3 regions of the Serratia sp. JSRIV002 genome follow, and region 3 is predicted to be linked to each of the others. Evidence: predicted binding sites of a transcription regulator. Region 3 holds the regulator's gene; each other region holds the start of a gene.
The links. Region 3 encodes Fur, which represses iron uptake genes when iron is present. Its sites were predicted from a motif close to ATAATAATGAGAACNACTATCAA; they were not measured.
Positions count from the first base shown of each region.

Region 1: a site for Fur is predicted at 2,771-2,793, ahead of sufA (Fe-S cluster assembly scaffold SufA). Genes of this name have one in related genera too.
Region 2: a site for Fur is predicted at 2,149-2,171, ahead of feoA (ferrous iron transporter A). Genes of this name have one in related genera too.

Region 1 is NZ_CP074143.1:2,818,891-2,824,376, reverse strand. It holds gene sufD (Fe-S cluster assembly protein SufD) at 1-70, opposite strand, end outside; gene sufC (Fe-S cluster assembly ATPase SufC) at 45-791, opposite strand; gene sufB (Fe-S cluster assembly protein SufB) at 835-2,334, opposite strand; gene sufA (Fe-S cluster assembly scaffold SufA) at 2,349-2,720, opposite strand; gene KGP26_RS13300 (hypothetical protein) at 3,195-3,599, shown strand; gene menI (1,4-dihydroxy-2-naphthoyl-CoA hydrolase) at 3,636-4,052, opposite strand; gene KGP26_RS13290 (FAD-binding and (Fe-S)-binding domain-containing protein) at 4,049-5,486, opposite strand, start outside.
Region 2 is NZ_CP074143.1:5,656,932-5,662,417, forward strand. It holds gene KGP26_RS26560 (Tex family protein) at 1-906, shown strand, start outside; gene KGP26_RS26565 (RNA 2'-phosphotransferase) at 1,169-1,711, shown strand; gene feoA (ferrous iron transporter A) at 2,302-2,526, shown strand; gene feoB (Fe(2+) transporter permease subunit FeoB) at 2,602-4,914, shown strand; gene KGP26_RS26580 (FeoC-like transcriptional regulator) at 4,914-5,153, shown strand; gene KGP26_RS26585 (YdgH/BhsA/McbA-like domain containing protein) at 5,196-5,480, opposite strand.
Region 3 is NZ_CP074143.1:1,718,704-1,724,189, reverse strand. It holds gene ybfF (esterase) at 1-65, shown strand, start outside; gene ybfE (LexA regulated protein) at 313-600, shown strand; gene fldA (flavodoxin FldA) at 804-1,343, shown strand; gene fur (ferric iron uptake transcriptional regulator) at 1,669-2,115, shown strand; gene KGP26_RS07970 (beta-N-acetylhexosaminidase) at 2,298-4,961, opposite strand; gene chiQ (ChiQ/YbfN family lipoprotein) at 4,980-5,306, opposite strand; gene KGP26_RS07960 (OprD family outer membrane porin) at 5,358-5,486, opposite strand, start outside.

The sequences.
Region 1 (5,486 bases), 1.1 Mb from region 3:
CGCGGGCTTCGAACAGGCTGTACATCTGCTGTAGTGCCCGTGAATTACTGTTGGTCGGAAAGCCAGCCATAGCCCTGCTCCTCCAACTGTTTCACCAATGAGAAGTCACCGGACTTCACGATGCGCCCCTGGGAAAGCACGTGAACGTAATCCGGCTTGATGTAATCAAGAATGCGCTGATAGTGGGTGACAATAATAAAGGCGCGCTTGCCGTCACGCAGCGAATTGACGCCGTTGGCGACGATCTTCAGGGCATCGATATCCAACCCGGAATCCGTTTCATCCAGAATGCACAGCTCCGGCTCCAGCGCCGCCATTTGCAGGATGTCGTTGCGCTTCTTCTCACCGCCGGAAAAACCGACGTTGACCGAACGGGTCAACAAATCCGCTGGCATATTCAGCAACTCGATCTTCTGTTCGATAAAGTCGGCGAAATCGAAGCGATCCAGCGCCTCTTGGCCACGGTAATTACGCACCGCATTCACCGAGGTCTGCAGGAAGAAATGGTTGCTGACGCCAGGGATCTCTACCGGATACTGGAACGCCAGGAATACGCCCTCACCGGCCCGATCCTCAGGAGCCAGCTCCAGCAGATCTTTGCCTTTAAACGTCACTTCCCCTGCGGTGACCTCATACTCTTCTCGGCCAGCCAACGTGGCGGAAAGCGTGCTTTTGCCAGAACCGTTGGGTCCCATAATGGCGTGCACTTCGCCCGGTTTGATGTCCAGGCTCAGCCCCTTGAGGATCTCATTACCTTCGGCGCTGACGTGCAAATTCTTGATACTTAACATGCTGTGTCCTCTGATCGCGCTGCTGCGCTATAAATACGGGTGCTTAACCGACGCTGTGTTCCAGGCTGATAGCCAGTAACTTCTGTGCCTCTACGGCAAACTCCAGCGGCAGCTCGGAGAACACGTCCTTGCAGAAACCATTGACGATCATCGAGATGGCATTATCTTCGCTGATGCCCCGTTGCAGGCAGTAGAACAGTTGGTCGTCACCGATTTTCGAGGTGGTAGCCTCATGCTCAAGCTGGGCGCTGTTGTTGCGAGTTTCCACATAGGGGAAGGTATGTGCCCCGCTGTTGGGCCCGATCAGCATTGAATCGCACTGGGTAAAGTTACGGGCGTTTTCCGCCCCAGGCAGGATTTTCACCAGCCCACGATAGGTATTTTGGCTGTGTCCGGCGGAGATCCCTTTGGCAATAATGGTCGACTTGGTGTTTTTACCAATGTGGATCATCTTGGTGCCGGTATCCGCCTGTTGGTAGCCGCTGGTCAGCGCCACCGAGAAAAACTCACCGATCGAGTTGTCGCCCTGCAAGATCACGCTTGGGTATTTCCAGGTGATTGCCGAGCCGGTTTCAGACTGTGTCCAGGACATTTTGGACCCTGAGCCTTCACACAGCGCCCGCTTGGTGACGAAGTTGAGAATACCGCCCTTGCTTTCGCCGCCGCCGGAGAACCAGTTTTGCACCGTGGAATACTTCACTTCGGCGTCTTTATGCAGGATCACTTCAACCACCGCCGCGTGCAGCTGATAGCTGTCGCGTACCGGCGCGGAGCAGCCTTCGATGTAGCTGACATAGCTGCCTTCATCGGCAATCAGGATGGTGCGTTCAAACTGGCCGGTTTTCGCGGCGTTAATACGGAAATAGGTGGAAAGCTCCATTGGGCAGCGTACGCCCTTCGGCACGTAGACGAAGGTGCCGTCAGAAGCCACTGCTGCGTTAAGTGCGGCAAAAAAGTTGTCGTTATGTGGCACCACTCGGCCCAGATATTTACGTACCAAGTCTGGATGGTCGTGAATGGCCTCACCGAACGAGCAGAAGATCACCCCACTCTCTGCCAGCTTTTCACGGTAGGTGGTCGCGACAGAAACCGAGTCGAAAATGGCATCTACCGCCACTTCACTACCTTCACGCACAGGTACACCCAACTGATTAAACGCCAGTTCAACCTCGCTGGTCAGGTAGCCGTTCTCCGAACTGGCACCAGGCTGCTGCTCCGCCCCAGGCTGAGAACCGCAGGAGTCATCACAGCTACCGCAGGACGGCGCTGAATAGTAGCTGTAATCCTGATAGTTAAGCTTGTCATAGTTGGCTTTCAGCCAGTGTGGCTCTTCCATTTGCAGCCAGGCACGGTAAGCCTCCAGGCGGAATTCCAGCATCCACTCGGGTTCGTTACGCTTGGCAGAGATGGCGCGTACCACCTCTTCGTTGATACCTTTGGCCAACTCATCGGTGGCCAGTTGGGTAAAGAATCCTTCCTTATAGCGACCTTCGCTGACCCAAGCCGGTACATCTTTCGCTGTTTCTACGTTGCTTCGTGTCATGTTGATTGCATCGCTTAAACGCCAAAGCTCTCACCGCACCCGCAGGCGTTCTGAGCTTTAGGGTTATTAAATTTGAACATCTGATTCAGCCCTTCCCGAACAAAATCTACCGTGGTGCCATCGATAAACGGCATCGCTTTGAGCGGCACGAACAGCTTGGCCCCGTCACGTTCGAACAACAGATCGTCGCTGGCCGGTTCGCGGGTCAAATCCAGTACGTAGGCAAAGCCCGCACAGCCGGATTGTTTGACGCCGAGTTGCAGCCCTTTCACCTGAGCATCCTGCTGCATGAGTCTGATTATCTGCTTCACCGCGCTGTCGCTCAGCGAAATGCCTTGCCAGACGTTGTCTGCCAAAGAAAAAGTACCAACATCTTCCGTATGCATATGGCCTACCTCACATTCGTGTTTACTACAGCCGATCTGGCTTACCGCCCATGTTAGTGATAATGATTATCACTTCAACCTTTTGTTTTGCGGGGGTATTTACCAAACGCCCGGATTTACGCTCGTCAACACGATAAATCGATGGCGTATCCAAGCAAAATAGATATGGGGATAATTTTTATCCCTCTGAATTGATAGCAATTCATCATATCTCGTACGGCTTATCCCGCTGTTCCGACAAGGTTATAGCGCCGGATAAGTCGTCTGTTTTAAACATTCATAGAAAATACCTATTTCTACATTTTGTCTGTCTGAAAAATGCCTTTACCTGCTTTAAGTCTAGTCGCTCGCGTGTTTTTAGCCCGTGGCGGTCAAAAGACCGACTACAGAAAAAAATCTGCGGGGAGCATTGATCATCGCCACAGCTACAAATATGATAATGATTATCATTAAGCTTTAATTGGGCGTGGACCTATGGCTATCTCGATGAATGCGTGGCTGCTGAGCAAAATTGATGAATACAAGTTCAACATCCGTGATGCCACGGTGGATTTCTATATGGCGGAAGCGGCGCTACAGCGGCCTGAATGCAACATCAATCATCTGAAGCGTTACAACGGTGTCAGCCTTGGCATGGCGAATTTATGCCTGGAAAATGGCGATGACGAGAGCTACCTGCATGCGCTGAGCAAACTGCATAACCGGCTGATTGTCGAGATCAACAACCCACAGCGTTGTCAGCTGTTCCGCGTGCAGTGCTATCATTTTGCCCGGCATACGCTAACGCTGATTTGCCAGAAATATTCGATGGAAGGCGGCTGGGACAAGGCTACCGCTTTTCAGAAGGATTTTGTGAAACGGGTGCCGTTCCAGCTGTAACGTTTACCCCGCAGGCGAAAACCTGCGGGGTTGGTGTTACTCCAATACTGCCGTGGTCAGCCGTGAGGTACAGCAGAGGCGATCGCGATCGTCGAAGATCTCAATCTGCCAGACCTGATTACGGCGGCCGGCGTGCAACGCACGACAAACCCCGCGCACCTGCCCTTTAAATACCGCGCGCAGGTGGTTGGCGTTAATCTCTAACCCCACCACCTTTTGTTCCCCTTCGGTGCACAGATACCCCGCCATTGAGCCCATCGACTCGGCCAGCACTACCGAAGCCCCACCGTGTAACAGGCCAAACGGCTGGGTAGTGCGGTGATCGACGGGCATCACCGCCTCTAAATAGTCATCTTCCAAGCGGGTAAACTGAATGCCCACATGGGCCACCATGCATCCTTCACCGCTTTGGTTGAGTTGTTCCAGCGTTGTTTCACGTTTCCACAGCTTCACGCAATCATCTCCAGAAGTGCCTGTAATGGATGCCGCACGCCATTGCCTTCAATGCGTTTTACCTGGCTGCGGCAAGAATAACCGGTCGCCAGACAGCGTTGCCTTGGCAAACGCTGTAGCGCCTGATGCCATGATAGCTCATAAATCCCCAGGGAATTTTGCAGATTCTTGGCTTCGTGACCGTAAGTGCCCGCCATGCCACAGCAACCCACGCTGACGTTTTCCAACTTGGCACCAAAACGGGCAAAGATGGCTGCCCACTGCTGGGTACTCGCCGGTAATGCGGTAGTTTCGGTACAGTGGCCAAACAGATACCAGGCTTCACCGGTCGCAGGCTGTTCTGCTCGTTCTGCCAGCAACTGTTGCAACCACTCATGAACCAGTTGCACCTGGAAATTACCCCGCTCGGCCCCGAGAATTTCTTGATACTCGTCGCGATAACACAGCACCAACGCCGGATCGACACCCACCATCGGCATCCCCAGTTTGGCTACCCGGTTAAGAAAGTCCGCTGTCTTGCGCGCCGTTTTGGCAAAGCGTGTCAGGAACCCTTTGATATGCTGTGCCTTGCCGTTCGGTGAGAATGGCAACAGCACCGGCTTGTAGCCCAGCTTTTCCACCAACCGTACAAAGTCTGCCACAACCTGGGCATCGTAATAGCTGGTAAACGGATCCTGCACCACCAGCACATGCTGTTCGCGCTGGCTTTCGCTCAATGCTTCCAACTGTTCAAGCGTCATGCTGAACGCGCTATGGCCCGACAGTTGTTGGCGTAACGTTGGGCTCGATAGCAGCGGTAAATCCACCATACCGATGCTGCTGCGGCTCAGTTCGCGCACCCATGGCTGCTTGAAGAAGAAGTTGAACACCTTTGGCGCTTTGGCCATCAACGGGGTATAGCTCTCAACGCCAGCGACCACGTAGTCACGCATTGGGCGCAGATAACGGGTGTGATAAAGCTGCAGGAAGCGCGAACGGAAGCCCGGCACGTCGATCTTGATCGGGCACTGGGTCGAACAGGCTTTACAGGCCAGGCAGCCAGACATCGCTTCTTTGACTTCATGGGAGAAGTCATATTCGCCCTTGCCTGCATGCCAGCTATTACGGGTTTTCTCAACCAGCGTGCGGAAGCTGAGGCGCTGCTGCGGCAACTGCTTTTCCAGTGCGACGGGGTCCACGCCCTGCTCTGCCAATAAGCGTAACCATTCGCGAACCAGGGCCGCTCGGCCTTTCGGCGAGTGGATCCGATTCGCGGTGATCTTCATCGATGGGCACATCGGGCTGTGGACATCAAAGTTAAAGCACAGTCCGTTGCCGTTACACTCCATCGCGCCACGGAACGAAGTGCGGACATCGATGGGGATGCGGCGATCCAACGTGCCACGTTTCACCGCATCGACTTTCATCATAACGGCATCTACGCCCAGCGGCGGG
Region 2 (5,486 bases), 2.1 Mb from region 3:
AGCCAGTTAGCCAAGAAGCTGGACTCGGTGGTGGAAGACTGTGTGAACGCCGTTGGCGTTGATCTGAACACCGCCTCCGTGCCGCTGCTGACCCGCGTAGCTGGCCTGACGCGCATGATGGCGCAGAATATCGTCACCTGGCGTGATGAGAATGGCCGCTTCAGCAACCGTGAACAGCTGCTGAAAGTGAGCCGTTTGGGGCCAAAAGCCTTCGAGCAATGCGCGGGCTTCCTGCGCATCAACCACGGCGATAACCCGCTGGATGCGTCAACCGTTCACCCGGAAACCTACCCGGTGGTGGAACGCATTCTGGCCGCAACCCGCCAGGCTCTGCAAGATTTGATGGGCAACCCGAGCGCGGTACGCAGCCTGAAAGCCAGCGACTTTACCGATGAGAAATTCGGCGTACCAACGGTCACCGACATCCTGAAAGAGCTGGAAAAACCGGGCCGCGACCCACGCCCGGAATTCAAAACGGCTACCTTCGCCGAAGGGGTGGAAACCCTCAACGACCTGCAAGTGGGTATGATCCTGGAAGGTTCGGTCACCAACGTCACTAACTTTGGTGCCTTTGTTGATATCGGCGTCCATCAGGATGGCCTGGTGCACATCTCGTCACTGGCGGACAAGTTCGTTGAAGATCCGCATACCGTGGTAAAAGCCGGTGATATCGTCAAGGTGAAGGTGATGGAGGTGGATCTGCAGCGTAAGCGTATCGCGCTGAGCATGCGCCTGGATGAGCAACCGGGTGAAGGTTCACCACGCCGTGGCGGGGGCAATAATAGCGCTCCAGCTCGCGATAAAAACTCACGCCCAGCGGCTAATAAGCCTAAACCACGCAACAGCACCCCGGCAGGTAACAGCGCTATGGGTGACGCGCTGGCCGCCGCATTTGGCAAGAAATAATGAGCTGAGGGGATAAACCCTTATCCCCTCCTTCGGCTGTCTCTTGATCGGTTCTGCGCTCAAGAGACAGCGCGGATTTATTACGGTCGATGAGATCCATGTATTCAACTATGGACTTCTGGAGTTCGTAGGTAAATTAGTCATCAATCCACTAGCGGGGATGGCATCCCACCTTACATAGCGTCAGCAAAATTGCTCTCTTGATTGACACCAGCCATAGATTACCCAGTAATATGCGGATACTAACAACAAGGAATGTGAAATGAGTCATCAAAATCAGGAAGTGAGCAAGTTTTTAAGCTATGTATTACGCCACCAACCAGAATCTATCGGTTTAGCGCTGGACAGTGAAGGATGGGCAAATCTCGACTCGCTTATCGCCTGTGCAGCTAAAAAGGGTAGGATACTTGACCTGCAGCTACTAAGATCGGTTGTAGAGAACAGCGACAAGAAGCGCTTCTCTATTTCTGATGATGGTGGTTATATCCGCGCTGTACAGGGGCACTCCTCAAAACAGGTTGATATCAGCTATCAGGAACAGACCCCGCCACAGTACCTTTACCATGGCACGGCAACACGTTTTATCGCTTCAATTAATCAAGACGGATTGCTCGCTGGCTCCCGTCAGTATGTGCATCTATCCGCTGATATCACTACAGCGACCGCCGTTGGCCAACGGCATGGCAAGCCTATTGTGTTAACCATTGATGCCCTGGCAATGTACCAAAATGGTTTTAGATTTTATCAGGCTGATAATGGGGTCTGGTTGACGACGGCTGTGCCAGTGAAGTTTATAGGTGAGTGATGGCAGAAATGAAGGCAATTTTGCCAGTTGCCCTTCTAGCGCCACCCCAACAATTTTGACCTACCGCAATAAAATGGCGATTATTTTGCCACCCGATTTCGAGCTATCGCTTAAAGCCCGCACTCCGGTAAAAATACTCCGTTGTTAACACCCTTATTAACACCACCTTTTCAGTTCGTCGATTGTGTCGTAAACACAAATACTTACCCCTCTCATTTACAGCAGGCGATGTTGCCAGATCTGCGCCATAAAACTTTCAGCCACGCCAATAGAGCTACAACTGTTTCATTACCGCAAGAAAATGCACAAATTTGCAACTTAATTAACCTTTTGCACTCATTTGCAGTGCGTTTGGCTTAGTGCTAAAACAGGAGCTGGCAAGGCGTCCATTGCAGATATGACAGCATTTACAATTGCCCATACATTCCGTATTGAATACGATAATTGTTATCACTATGATTCTGTGTATTCATTGCTCTGTTTTTGGCTCGGCGCTCCTGGCCCCATACACCTTTTCACAGGTAGTCTGGGCAGCAAATGTTCTGAAGGTGTCATTCCTGTGGGAATGCTCAACGCATTGAGAAGGCAATATGCAGCTGCTTCCTAAACATACCTATAAAATTACCGGTTTCTCCAGCGAGATTAGCCCGGCCTACCGCCAGAAATTACTGTCGCTTGGCATGCTGCCCGGCTCGCAGTTTGATGTGGTACGCGTGGCACCATTTGGCGATCCGATAGAAATAAAGACTCGCCGCGTTAGCCTGGTACTGCGGAAAAAAGATATAGACCTGATCCTGCTAGATAGCCAAGCGTAACGCGCTGTCCCCGCCTCAGGCAGTTGCCGTGTGCAAACACGGCCGATACTTAATTTACTGATATCACGTTGGTTTATGAAAAAAATCACTATTGGCTTAATCGGTAACCCGAACTCGGGCAAGACGACGCTGTTCAACCAGCTCACCGGAGCACGCCAGCGGGTCGGTAACTGGGCCGGGGTGACGGTTGAGCGTAAAGAGGGCCAGTTTACGACGCCGCAGTCGCAGGTTACGCTGGTTGATTTACCAGGCACCTACTCGCTCACCACCATCTCCGAACAAACCTCGCTGGATGAGCAGATCGCCTGTCACTACATCCTGAGCGGCGATGCGGATATGCTGATCAACGTGGTCGATGCCTCCAATCTGGAACGCAACCTCTACCTGACGCTGCAACTGCTGGAGCTGGGTATTCCGTGCATCGTGGCCTTGAACATGCAAGATATTGCCAAGAGCCAGAATATTGAGATCGATGTCGCCGCCCTGGCCGAGCGCCTTGGCTGCCCGGTGGTATCCATGGTTTCCACCAAGGCCGACGGCATTGGCCTGCTGAAACAGACCATCGACAATCACCGCTTCAATGAGTTAAAAGCGCTGGTGGCCTATCCGCCGCTGCTGTTAGACGAAATCGCTACGCTGACCGAGGCCATGCCTCAACAGTTGCCCACCGAACAACGCCGCTGGCTGGCCCTGCAAATGCTGGAGGGCGACATCTACAGCCATCAGTTAGCCGGGAACGCCACCGATCTGCTGGCTCATTCCAGGCAAGCGCTGCAACAGCAGCAGCAGGAAGATCCCGCGCTGGTAATTGCCGATGCCCGCTACCAGTCGATCGCCACTATCTGCGATGCGGTCAGCAACTCCAAGCTGGCATTGCCAAACCGCCTGACGGAGGTACTGGATCGGGTGATCCTCAACCGCTGGCTGGGGGTGCCGATCTTCCTGCTGGTGATGTACATCATGTTCGTATTGGCGATCAACATCGGTGGCGCACTGCAACCAATCTTCGATCTCGGTTCGGCGGCCATCTTTATTCAGGGCATCCAGTGGATCGGTTATACCCTGCATTTCCCGCAGTGGCTGACCGTCTTCCTGGCGCAGGGCGTGGGGGGCGGTATCAATACCGTGCTGCCGCTGGTTCCCCAGATCGGCATGATGTATCTGTTCCTGTCATTCCTGGAAGACTCCGGCTATATGGCGCGAGCGGCATTTGTGATGGACCGCCTGATGCAGGCGCTCGGGCTGCCGGGTAAATCCTTTGTGCCGCTGATCGTCGGCTTTGGCTGTAACGTGCCGTCCATTATGGGCGCACGCACCTTGGATGCCCCACGTGAACGCCTGATCACCATCATGATGGCCCCCTTTATGTCCTGCGGCGCGCGTTTGGCAATCTTTGCCGTATTCGCCGCGGCCTTCTTCGGCCAGGATGGCGCGGGCGTGGTGTTCTCGCTGTATATGCTCGGCATCGTGGTGGCGATCCTCACCGGCCTGGTGCTGAAATACACCATCATGCGCGGCGAAGCATCACCGTTCGTGATGGAGCTGCCGGTTTATCACGTGCCGCATCTGAAAAGCCTGTTGCTGCAAACCTGGCAACGCCTGAAAGGTTTTGTGCTGCGCGCCGGGAAAGTGATCGTGATTGCCAGCATCTTTATTGGCGGCCTGAACAGCTTCTCGTTCAGCGGGCAGCCGGTAGACAGTATCAATGATTCAGCGCTGGCCTCGGTTTCCAAAGTGCTGACGCCATTATTGCAGCCAATGGGCGTACACAATGATAACTGGCAAGCAACCGTCGGGCTGGTAACCGGGGCGATGGCCAAAGAAGTGGTGGTCGGAACGCTCAACACGCTGTACACCGCAGAGAACATCACCAATGAGCACTTCGATGCCGCCAACTTCAACCTGCTTGATGAGCTAGGCACTGCCGTCAATGAAACCTGGCAGGGCCTGAAGAGCACCTTCAGCCTGAGCGTACTCTCCAACCCTATCGAAGCCAGCAAGGGCGATGGTGAGATGGGCGTGGGCTCAATGGGCGTTATGAGTAGCAAATTTGGCACTTCAATCTCTGCCTACAGCTATCTGATTTTCGTGTTGCTGTACGTTCCCTGCGTTTCGGTGATGGGCGCTATTGCACGTGAGTCCAGCCGGGGTTGGATGACCTTCTCCATCCTGTGGGGGCTGAACGTGGCCTATTCGCTGGCAACGCTGTTCTATCAGATCGCGACCTTCAGCCAACATCCGCAATACAGCGCGACAGCGATCCTGATCGTGCTGCTGTTCAATGCGCTGGTACTATTGGGCTTGCGCAAGGCTCGTAGCCGCGTAACGATCCGTTTGCGTAGCGCCACCTCGGCGTCCTGTTGTCAAAGTTCGGGTGACTGCCACTAATGGCCAGCCTGCTGCAAATCCGTGATGCGCTTGCCCTTCGGGGCAGCGCTCAGGCGCAACAGCTGAGTCAGCAGTTGGCAACGCCCTTGCCATTGGTTGAAGCAATGCTGCAACGTTTGACCGCGATGGGGAAAGTTGAACGTATTGAGCTCGATAGCAGCGAATGCCTGAGCGGCAGCTGTAAGAGTTGCCCAGAAGGGCTGGCTTGTAACACGGTGATTTATCGTTTGAAGGGGTGAATACAGGGGCGCAATAGTTTGCCTGCACCCCCTACTTGAAGATTATTGCTTGTCTTTATACACATCCGCTACGGCGCTGAACTTGCCGTGCTCACGGGCAGCCAGCACGACATAGTATTGGCCCCCTTTCTCATCGGCCAGTTTGGACAATTCATCTTTCAAGTCCATCGGATCGGTGGCCTGTGCTGTTGAAGACACGGTACCAATTTTCTCATACTTGCCTGGGTTCTTATCCAGCTCGTCCTTAGTTAGCAAGGTTGCAGCCATCGAACCGAAAGACACTGAACCTACAATCAACGCCGCAACGATCATCTTCAATGATTTCATGATAAT
Region 3 (5,486 bases):
GGGTCCATGCGGAGAAGCCGGACGCTGTATTACGGGCAATCCACCGCTTTATTGACCAGCCCTGAGCCCAAGTGGCGAAAAAACGCGCTAGAGAGAATAGCTTAGCGCGTTTGTAGCTAAGTTAGGCATTGTCGTCGCTCCATCTGCTGGGGTAATATGGCGCGCTATAATTTTGCCACCCTGTCCAGGTGTGAAGCTGCGCTTGGCTGGGGGTGAATTTGGGTTAGGGTTTATTGGCCCGAATTGTGTAAATCGAACCGTCTGGAAGCGTAAACCGCTTTTTGATGCAAACTCCCTTGCAGTAGCGCAACAATGGCAAAAGAACAAACGGATCGCACGACGCTGGATCTGTTCGCAGATGAACGCCGTCCAGGGCGCCCGAAAACCAACCCGCTTTCCCGTGATGAACAGCTTAGAATTAATAAGCGTAATCAGCTACGACGGGACAAAGTGCGTGGATTACGGCGTGTAGAGCTGAAAATCAACGCAGACGCGGTAGATGCTCTCAACAAACTGGCCGACCAGCGCAATATCAGCCGCAGCGAATTGATCGAACAAATGCTGTTGGCCCAACTGGCAGAAGAACAGCCAGAACACTGATCTCTGCCGCCGCACGCGCGGCACGGCGTTAAGGATGACGCCAGATCGGTTCCACCTCCGCAGAGGCATCGCATAAACGCGATAAAACCTCAGGGCAAATTTCTGGCATGATACGCATTTACGGCTGAGCAAGCCTGCCCTTGGCAGCGCCTCAGGCCGCGTTTACGCAACACATTCATTTGAATTAAAAGGTTATCTTTACTATGGCTCATGTAGGCATTTTCTTTGGCAGCGACACTGGCAATACCGAAAACATTGCCAAGATGATCCAAAAGACGCTTCAGCAAAAATTCGGCAACGACGTGGCAGAAATCCACGACATCGCCAAAAGCAGCAAAGAAGATCTGGCAGCGTTTGATATCCTGCTGCTCGGTATCCCAACCTGGTACTATGGCGAAGCCCAGTGCGACTGGGATGATTTCTTCCCGACGCTGGAAGACATCGACTTTAACGGCAAGCTGGTGGCGCTGTTTGGCTGTGGCGATCAGGAAGACTACGCGGAATATTTCTGCGATGCGATGGGCACCATCCGCGACATCATTGAACCACGCGGTGCGGCCATCGTCGGCCACTGGCCAACCAAAGGCTACCATTTTGAAGCCTCCAAGGGTCTGGCTGATGATGATCACTTTGTCGGGCTGGCCATTGACGAAGATCGTCAACCTGAGCTGACCAACGAACGTGTAGACGCCTGGGTCAAGCAAATCAGTGAAGAGCTGAGCCTGGCCGAGATCGTCGGCTAAACCTCTGCCTCGGCGGATACGTAGCACATAGTAAGGGCGCCGTAGAGCGCGCCCTTCTGTTATCGGCATCACGGATTAGAGCAATAGAAGCTACAAGTTTGTAACTTCCTACCTCGCCACGGTAGACTGAGATATCGGTTTATCCCATCCATCAAAGCTTTGCATGATTACCCTGTAAACGTGCAAAGATAGGTTTGTTAACAACCGGCGGTTTCTATTTGCAGCAACCGGTTCTATAATGAGACGCAATTAACGCTTTGTGCCAACCGATGCCATAGGCGAGAACGCCTCAACTTGATTAGCATAGTAACAGGACTGAATCCGCATGACTGATAACAACTCCGCATTGAAGAAGGCTGGCTTAAAAGTCACTCTTCCGCGACTCAAAATCCTGGAAGTCTTGCAGGATCCGGCATGCCATCACGTCAGTGCGGAAGATCTGTACAAAAAACTGATAGATATGGGTGAAGAAATTGGCCTGGCCACGGTATACCGTGTGCTGAACCAGTTTGACGACGCAGGTATTGTGACCCGCCACAATTTTGAAGGTGGCAAGTCGGTTTTCGAACTGACTCAGCAGCACCACCACGATCACCTGATTTGCCTGGACTGCGGCAAAGTGATCGAGTTCAGCGACGAATCCATCGAAGTGCGTCAGCGCGATATCGCCAAGCAACACGGTATCAAGCTCACCAACCACAGCCTGTACCTGTACGGCCACTGTGAAACCGGTGATTGCCGCGAGAACGAAACGCTGCACAACAAGAACTGATCCTGGCCCGCCAGAACGCGAAAACCGCCTACACGGCGGTTTTTTTATGCCTAAATGACAGATAAAAAAATCCCCGGACAGGCCCGGGGAAAAATATCCACTCAATTATCACAATTGCAGTTTTCTCTCACCTCGCACTATCTCAGCCCACCTACCGACACGTAGGCGGGCGGAGTTCTCACTTACGCTTTTACTGGCTCGGCACGGCTGAAGCGTTTGCCATCCGGGCTAATCGCGCGGATTTGCACATCTCCCGCTACCGCAGGGCGCGCTTTATCGTCATAACGCTGCCACTGTTTGCCGCCGTCGGTGGAATATTCAATTCCCAGGCCAGGCAGAGCAATATTCGCCTCCAACTTGCCACCGATGATGCGTGCACCAGGGACCGGCAGGCGATAACTCACCCCCGCTTTATCCATCTTGGCCAGCTCACGTTGGCCAATCAGGTTGGCAAAGCGCAGCCAGTCCTGATCCAGGGTTTTGGTATCGACCTGATGGGTTTCGCCACCTTTGTACTCACGGCCAGCTTTGTAATCCTGTTCCCAGCTTGCACGGTGCCATGCACGTTCTGCAAGCGACACGGCACGTGGGTAAATCATGTATTCCATCTGCTGGTCGGTACGTACCACTTCGCTCCACAGCTGGGCGGAAAGACCGTATGCGCCCGGCCATGGTTTATCGCTCTTGGCGGTGAAGTGGTTACCGTCACGGTCCACCGAAGTTTCGGCGTTCTGCGGCAGGTTATTCGGTGCAAAGCTGAAGATCTTCTGCTCGTCGCTGAAACGGGTGCCCCAATAGTAACCGTGCTCGTCCGGGCTGACTTCATACGGGAAGTCCATGTAGACGTAGTCCGGGTTAGAGATCACCACGTCATAACCCTTGTTCGCCCAGTCGTTAGCCGAGTCGAAACCACCCCAGTACAGGGTATCCCAGAAGTTCACCGCCACATGGTTGGTCGCGAAGGCCTTCGAGTCTTTGGCATCTTTCAGGCCGTCCTGCCACGCCTGCATTCTGTCAATGCCGTGTGCTTTCACCAACTGGCTGACTTCCAGACCGAAGTAGCTTGGCAAGTGTTCCATATCTTCCACTTTGCCGTCTTTGATGATGGCCTGGCAAACCTGCGACTTGGCCCACGGCTTGTCTTCTTTGCTCAGATCGAGGATGCCCTTGCCCGCTTCCGGGTTTTTCACGTCGGTATAGCCAGCGCCCAGACGGATGTTCTTCGCTTCGTCCCCACCAAAGTGCCAGGTTTTCAGCGGCTGACCGGCCTCTTTGTGCATCTGGGCCACTTCACCAATCACTTTGTCCACGAAGTTTTTGGACGAATCCAGGCATGGGTTCAGGTAGCTCTGGCGGTTGAAGTATTGCACCGAGGTGGTGTTGGAGGTATCGGTCGGATCCACCAGGCGGAACTCGTTGGCTTCTTTCTCTTTCCCTTCGGCAAGCAGTTTCTTGTAGCGAGCTTCCATGGAAATAATCGCCGCACGGGCGTGCGCCGGCATGTCGATCTCAGGGATCACTTCAATCTGGCGTGCCTGAGCATATTTAACGATGTCGATATAGTCCTGACGGGAGAAGAAGCCACCGTGCGGTGCCGGGCCAGAGCCATATTGTGGCATCAGGCAGGTGGTCTCGCTCAGGTCATGACAACGCTGGCCTCCCACTTCGGTCAACTCAGGCAGGCCAGGGATCTCAATGCGCCAACCTTCGTCATCGGTCAGGTGGAAGTGGAATTTGTTCAGCTTGTAGGCTGCCATTTGATCCAGCAGGCGTAATACGGCGTCTTTTTGGTGGAAGTTACGCGCCACGTCCAGGAAGATGCCGCGGTATTGGAAGCGCGGTGCATCTTTGGCATCCAGCGTCGCGATCTTCTTGCTGCCATCCGAAGGGATTAACGACAGGATGGATTGCAGACCATAGAACACCCCAGTCTGATCGAAACCGACGATCTCGGCACCTTTCTCGCCGATCTTCAGCTGGTAGGCACCAGGCACGGCCTGATCGCCTTTGAATGCCGCTGGCTTGATATCCGTCTTGATTGGATAACCGTTCGCCTGGCTCTCAATGCCCAGCAGTGCAAAACGCTCGGCTGCGGCATCTGCCGCTGGCTTGGTCAAGGCGCTCAGTTCCAGCGCCACGCCTTTGCTCAGGTCAATATCCTTAGCATGGACTTTAACTTCCATCGGGGTTGGGATGATTTGCCCACGCAGCGATGCCATCGGCAACACTTTCAGATCCTGGTTCTTGGTGAAGCGGCTTTCCGGCACCATCAGAATGTTGTTGTCATCCTTGGTACGCTTCCACTGGTCGCCGGTGAACGGGGCAACAAACTGGTGAACATCTTCCGTATCGGTATTCGACAGGATCTTCGGCTGAGCATCGCCGGAAGTGGCATACCAGCGCGGCAGGAAGTCGGTGCGGAACAGCTGCCAGTATTCAGCGATAATCGGGATTTCCACCGCCTGATTGGCCGGGAAGCTGGTGAATTTGTCCGTCGGTTCCAGCTTATACAGATCGCCGGTGATGTGGGTGATTTTGAACTGGTCGTTATCGACCTTCAGCGTCTGGCGCGGGCTGTGGAAATAGATCGCCCAGTCTTTATCTTTGATTTCCTGATTGCCGTTGGTCAAGGTGATCAGCACCTTGTGGCAGGACGCCCAGTCGGCACCCAGCTTGGCACAGTCTACGCCGTTCTCGGCGGCACGGTTGTCCAACATCTTCAGATTGACCTGCAACTGGCTGAGTTGATCAACCACCTGCTGGTTGGCCATGGCAGAACCCACGCTACCCAATAACCCAACGGTAGCCGTCAGGGCGGCGAGAGCACTCATCTTAAACTTGTTCATCTGCAACCTCTTGCGTAATCAGTTGTTGTTAGCGCGAATTTCTTTCCACAGCTTGCCGCATTTGGCGTCATACGCCTGGCCATTGCCGGTATGGGCGGCCTGGATGCAGCTTTGGTAATCCAGCACCCGCACGGTTTCCTGCTCAGCGAACTGTTGGTGCTGTTTCTCTTGCTTCAACACGTTCAGCACCGCCTGGCAGGCCTGCAATTTCTCTGGTGAACCTTCCGCGGTATTGATACAGGCGCTGTAAGCCTGGCGCAGCTTGACATCTTCCGGTGGCGCGGCCGACTGCGAGCAGGCGCTAAGCCCGGCAACCGCGACCATAATCAGCATCAGTTTTTTCATGGTTAAAGTCCTGTGGCATTTCCCCGGCAGCCTGGCCACCGGGGAGGCGCATTAGAAGATGGTGAACGGTGCGATAACGATGAATTTGACGTCTTTCTCGTCCTGGAAGATGTTGCCGTAACCTCCGCCCCAGCTTGGGATATCGGAATGGTTGTCATACTGCGTGAAGTGCAGTTTGAA